Regions from separate parts of the Streptomyces sp. NPDC021749 genome, predicted to be linked through region 2. Evidence: riboswitches for the same ligand, from Rfam matches in the RefSeq annotation. Region 2 holds a riboswitch; the other holds the start of a gene.

Region 1 (3,082 bases), on a different contig from region 2:
GAGACCATCGCGCGGATCGACGCCGCGGCCGTGCGCGCCTTCTACGACGCCCACGTCCGGCCCGCCACGGCCACCGCCGTGATCGTCGGCGACTTCACCGGCGTCGACCTGGCCGCGGCGCTCGCGGACACCCTCGGCGCCTGGAGCGGTTCGACCGCCGAGCCGGTCAGGGCGACACCGATCGTCGCCGACGACACCGGCCGCGTGGTGATCGTGGACCGCCCCGGGGCCGTCCAGACGCAGCTGCTCATCGGCCGGATCGGCGCCGACCGGCACGACCGCGTGTGGCCGGCGCAGGTGCTCGGCACGTACTGCCTGGGCGGCACCCTCACCTCCCGCCTGGACCGCGTCCTGCGGGAGGAGAAGGGCTACACCTACGGCGTGCGGGCCTTCGGCCAGGTGCTGCGCTCCACGGCCCCCACGTCCCCCGAGGGCGCCACCGGCGCCGCGCTGCTCGCCATCAGCGGCTCGGTGGACACCGCCTCCACCGGGCCCGCGCTGGACGACCTGTGGAAGGTGCTGCGGACCCTCGCGGCAGAGGGGCTGACGGACGAGGAACGGGACGTCGCGGTGCAGAACCTCGTCGGGGTGGCGCCGCTCAAGTACGAGACCGCCGCGGCCGTCGCGGGCACCCTCGCCGACCAGGTGGAGCAGCAGCTCCCGGACGACTACCAGGCGCAGTTGTACCTCCGGCTCGCGGAGACCGGCACGGTCGAGGCGACCGCCGCCGCCGTCAACGCCTTCCCGGTGGACCGCCTGGTGACCATCCTGGTGGGCGACGCCGCGCAGATCACCGAGCCCGTCAAGGCGCTGGGCATCGGAGAGGTGACCGTCGTCAGCGGCTAGGTGGCGGACGGCGCATGACGAGGCGTCACGGCTGACCGGCTCCCGTGGTGTTCGCTCACCACGGGAGCCGTCGTATGTCCGGCACCGTCCGCGGGAATCCGCGGAATCCGCCGTATGTCCGTTTTGCAGGGGCTTGTTGGTTCCGGAACTTGTGGCATCCCGCACAAAATCGCGGTTCCGTTTGGCGCCGCAAAGTTGCCCCGATTAGCGTCGGTCCGGCTGTTCGTCACAACTCCGCCACAACAGTGGCACCGGACAGTCATCGCCGAGTCCCCGTACGGCGCGAGCCAGGGGAGCCGGGGACCCACACGTCCCTGGGGTGAATCGGGCGCCTCTCCGGAGGGGTCCGTAGGAGACCTTCCTGCTCCGAACCCGTCAGCTAACCCGGTAGGCGAGAGGGAAGGAAAGGACGAGCCAGCACATGGCGTTCACCCGTGCCACCGGGAAGCACCGCCGGGCCAGCCGCACCGCCCGGACGACCCGCAACCTCGCCGGCATAGCCACCCTGGCGACCTCCGGCGTCGTCGCCACCATGGCCTCGCCGGCGCTGGCCGCCACCGACGAGGCGCGCGCCCAGGACACCGGTCTCACCCAGGCCGTCGTGCTCGGCGACGAACTCGCCCACCGCCTGGAGGTCCAGGCCGACACCCAGCAGGCCGCCGCCGAGGCCGCCGCCATGAAGGCGAAGGCCGAGGCCGAGGCCAAGAAGCGGGTGGCGGAGGCCGAGCGGCACGCCGAGGCCGCCAGGAAGAAGGCCAAGGCCGAGCGCGAGGCCAAGGAGCGGGCCGCCCGGGACGCCGAGCGCAAGCGCCTGAACGCCTTCGTCGCCCCCATCGCCGGTTCCTACGTCTCCACCGGCTACAAGGCGTCCAGCAGCCTGTGGTCGTCCGGCAGCCACACCGGCATCGACTTCCACGCCGCCACCGGGACCTCCGTCCACGCGGTCGGCGCGGGCACCGTGGTCGAGGCCGGCTGGGGCGGTTCGTACGGCAACAACATCGTGATCAAGATGCACGACGGCACCTACACCCAGTACGGCCACCTGTCGTCCATCGGCGTCTCGGTCGGCCAGACCGTCACCCCCGGTCAGCAGATCGGCCTCTCCGGGGCCACCGGCAACGTCACCGGCCCGCATCTGCACTTCGAGGCCCGCACCAGCCCCGACTACGGCTCCGACATCGACCCCCTCGCCTACCTGCGCTCGCACGGCGTCAACGTCTGAGCCGGCGCCCGGCCGGCGTCCGACCGGCCCGCCGGCCGACCCGTCCCCGCGCCCCCGGCGCATGCCTCCGTGCGCTCCGCGCCCACTGGCCAAAAAATATCGCCGAATATGCAGAGTCCGTCGGAAAAGCCGTGCCGGTCGAATAGAGTCTCGGAAAAGCCGCCGACCGGCGGCGTTTTCCGGGGATTACGGCGGAGGCACGATCGATGCGAGGCCATATTTCCGCGCATGCGGTGTGCACGGCGATTCGCGAGGACATCGTCTCCGGCGCACTGGCGCCGGGGAGCCGGCTGATCGAGGAGATCCTGGCGGCGCGGTACGGCGTCTCCAGAGTGCCGGTCCGCGAAGCCCTGCGCACCCTGCAGTCGGAGGGCTTCGTCACCACCCGCCACCACGCCGGTGCGTGCGTCGCCGAGCCCACCGAGCAGGAGGCCGTCGACCTGCTCGACGTCCGCGCCCTGCTGGAGCCGTTGGGCGCGGCCCGCGCGGCCGCCCGGCGCACCCCCGCCCATCTGAAGGTGCTGCGCGGCCTGGTACGGCTCGGCCGCGAGCGGGCCCGCCACGGCAACCCCGCCGACCTGCGCCAACTCGACGGCTGGTTCCACGAGACGCTGGCCCAGGCGGCCGGCAGTCCCAGCCTGACCGCGCTGCTGACCCAACTGCGCCGCAAGATCGAGTGGATGTATGCGGTGGAGCCGCCGCCGCGGGCCGGCGAGGTGTGGGACGAGCACGGTGCGGTGCTGGACGCGGTGGCCCGTGGAGACGCGGAACGGGCCCGCGCCCTGATGGCGGCTCACATCGAGCGCTCGCGCCCGGTGTACCGGCTGCGGCGCCTCGCCGCACCCGAGGTGAGCGATCCGAAACAGCCCGTCAACACGGCGCGCGCCCGTTCTTAACACGCGGGCCGTATACAAAGGGGTGCGGAATTCCCGGGCGGCGTTTTCCGGCGCCGCGCTTGCCTTCCTGGCTGATTTCGGATTACGGCGGGTGGATATTCTCCGGTACACACGCATT
Region 2 (3,082 bases):
ACGGCCGCGGACAGCCGGGCCGCCCGCGCCTCGTCGCCGGGCCATACGAGCGACTGCAGCCAGCGCAGGTCGTCCGGCTCGGCGACCGGGTCGAGCGGTTCGAGATCGATCCCGGCCCGCCAGACGACCTCGGGGAGCCGGGTGGGGAGCTGCGGCCCGCGCGCCCCCTGCCCTGCCGGCGGCGGCGCCGGCACCTGGCAGGGGAAGACCACCGGGCTGTCGGCCGCGCCCACTTCGACGGCCGGGCGGTGCGCTCCCGGTTCGCGCCCGCCCGGGTGGCCGGGGGCCGGCTCGCCCGCGTACCCGTACTCGTACTCGTACGCGTAGCGATACCGGTCCGGGTGCAGACACAGCCCGGCCGAGGTGCCGACCTCCAGCAGGGCCAGGGGCTGGGGCAGCCGGGCGAGCAGCGGCAACAGCGTGGCGCAGCGGGCCGGCTCGTTGGTCTGGGTGCCGCGGCGCAGGACCACGTCCCGCACCTGGTCCCAGTGCCGGATCGTCCATTCGCGCCAGCGCCCGTACGCCGCCGCGCCGCGCGGGCCCTGCTCCGCGTGCGGGCCGTCGAGATGGCGGACGGCGGCGAGCAGGAGCTGGGGCTGCTGTTTGTCGCCGGCCGGCAGCGAACCCGCCAGCAGCTCGCACAACTCCTGGTCCTGGCCGATCCGTGCGGACAGCTCCTCATGGGCGTCGGACCGCCCGCGCGCCTCGCGCCAGGAGAACGCCTGGTACCGCCGCGCCACGTCGTGGGCGCTGCCGGTCGTGACACCGCCGTGGCCGGGGCGGCCGGGGCGGCCGTGACGGCCGGGACCGCTGGTGCGGGCGGGTTCGAGGTGTCCGGGGCGCTCGGCGTTGACGACCATGATCCGACGTTACTGTCTTCACGTTCCGTAATGGCCAGGCACCCCTCCGCATAACAACTGACGCACAATCATCGAAAGATCGTTTAGATCCGGCGCGGGGCGGTGGGGTCAACTCGCCCCATTTATGGCCATGGTGACCGGAAAAGACCACGCCAAAGCTGGTGCGCGCGGCATATGGATTCCGGGGAAGGCTTGGAAAACGGCCGCGATCTCTATTACTGTCCGATAACGCAGCGCGGTCGTCCCAGCCGCCGCAAGAGGCGGCACCGCGCGCCGACGCCGAATCCCGCACGCGCTTTTCACGCACCTCCAGCACCTCGAACTGCACCAAGGGAACCGGGGAACCACCACCTTGGGGTGAATCGGACGCCTCCGCCAGAGCGTGCCCGTAGGAGACCTTCCTGCTCCGAACCCGTCAGCTAACCCGGTAGGCGAGAAGGAAGGAAAGGAGTGCGCCCCCGTGGCGTCCAACAGGCCCGTTCCCGAGGTTCCGTCCGCCTACGAGTCCGACGACCGGGGCCCCGGCGCCCCGTACGGCCCGGGCTCCTTCGCCGGTCCCGGCGACACCGGCTTCGCCGCCCGCACCGCCACAGGGACGGATGCGGGCTTCGCCGCACCGGCCCCTGACGGTCCGTGGGAGGAATGGAACCCCACCGAGGAGTCCGTCCGCCCGGTCCGCGGCAAGCACCGGGTGGCCAAGCAGCGCGCCGGCGGACTCGCCCGCGGCGGCACGGTCCTCGGCGTCGGCGTCATCGCGGCGGTCGGCGCGGGCGGAATGGCCACGGCCGAGGGCAAGCCGCCGGTGCCCATCTCGATGCCCGACCTCGGCGGAGTGGCCGACGCCGTCTCCGACCACCTTCCGGACGCCGCCTCCCTGCCCGGCGTCGGCGACCTGATATCCGACGGCGGCTCGGACACCGCCTCCGCCTCGGCCTCCGCTCCCGTCGACCCGCTCGCCCAGCCCGCCGGGACGGGCTCGCCGGCGACCACCGGCCAGGACACGGACACCGGTGCACGTACGGTCACGGACACCGGCTCGGGCGGGAACGCCGGTGAGGCGCTGCGCAGCCGTATCCTCCAGCAGGCCGATGCCCAGCAGGGCGCCAGCGAACAGGAGGCCCGCGAGGCCGCCGAGCAGGCCGCGATCAAGCAGGCCACGACGGACGCGGCCGCGGACCTGAAGGCCGCCGAGAAGGCCGAGGCCGCCAAGAAGGAGGCAGCGGCCGAGGCCCGGCGCAAGGCCGAGGAGGCGGCCCGCCGGAAGGCGGAGGCCGAACGCCTCGCCAAACTGGCACAGAGCTTCATCACCCCGGTCTCCTCGTACACCCTCACCGCGGGCTTCGGCCAGGCCGGGGACCGCTGGGTCGCGGACCACACCGGCCAGGACTTCGCCGCCCCGACCGGCACGCCCGTCAAGGCGGTGCACTCCGGCACCATCACCCAGGCCGGCTGGGCCGGTTCGTACGGCTACCGCATCGTCCTGACCCTCGACGACGGCACCGAGCTCTGGTTCTGCCACCTCTCCTCGATGGTCAAGACCTCGGGCAAGGTCAACACCGGCGACGTCATCGGCCGGGTCGGCGCCACGGGCAACGTCACCGGTCCCCACCTCCACCTGGAGGTACGCCCCGGTGCCGGCGACCCGATAGACCCGATGCCCTGGCTGCGCGACCACGGCGTCGACGTCTGACGAAGAGGGGCGGGGCGGGGCGGGCCCGCGCGCGGCGGCGACCGCCGCACGAGGGAATAACCACCCGCCCCGCGACGCTGCCGCCGCCATGAGCGCGACAAGCAACAACTCCCCTACCCCCAGGGCCCTGGGCTCGCTGTCCGTCTCCCCCCTCTCCCTCGGGGGCAACGTCTTCGGCTGGACCGCCGACGAGGCCGAGTCGTTCGCCGTCCTCGACGCGTACGTGGCGGGCGGCGGCAACTTCATCGACACCGCCGACGTGTACTCGGCCTGGGTGCCCGGCAACAAGGGCGGCGAGTCCGAGACCGTCCTCGGCAACTGGCTCGCCTCCCGCGGCAATCGCGACGACATCGTGATCGCCACCAAGGTCGGTGCGCACCCCGACTACAAGGGCCTCTCCGCCGCCACCATCAAGTCCGCGGTCGAGAAGTCCCTCACCCGTCTCCGCACGGATTACATCGACCTCTACTACACCCACTACGACGACGAGTCGGTCGAGGTCGGCGAGTTCCTGACCGCCCTGGACGACCTC

The links. Region 2 has a riboswitch for cyclic di-AMP ahead of AB0G35_RS29895 (M23 family metallopeptidase). Riboswitches for the same ligand answer to the same signal wherever they lie in the genome.
Region 1: another riboswitch for cyclic di-AMP. It lies ahead of AB0G35_RS20465 (M23 family metallopeptidase); the one in region 2 lies ahead of AB0G35_RS29895 (M23 family metallopeptidase).

The regions. Positions count from the first base shown of each region.
Region 1 is NZ_JBFACE010000019.1:117,398-120,479, forward strand. Features, by position in the region: gene AB0G35_RS20460 (pitrilysin family protein) at 1-846, shown strand, start outside; cyclic di-AMP (ydaO/yuaA leader) riboswitch at 1,100-1,255, shown strand; gene AB0G35_RS20465 (M23 family metallopeptidase) at 1,268-2,068, shown strand; gene AB0G35_RS20470 (GntR family transcriptional regulator) at 2,275-2,964, shown strand.
Region 2 is NZ_JBFACE010000039.1:43,252-46,333, forward strand. Features, by position in the region: gene AB0G35_RS29890 (DUF2332 domain-containing protein) at 1-860, opposite strand, end outside; cyclic di-AMP (ydaO/yuaA leader) riboswitch at 1,155-1,309, shown strand; gene AB0G35_RS29895 (M23 family metallopeptidase) at 1,321-2,550, shown strand; gene AB0G35_RS29900 (aldo/keto reductase) at 2,639-3,082, shown strand, end outside.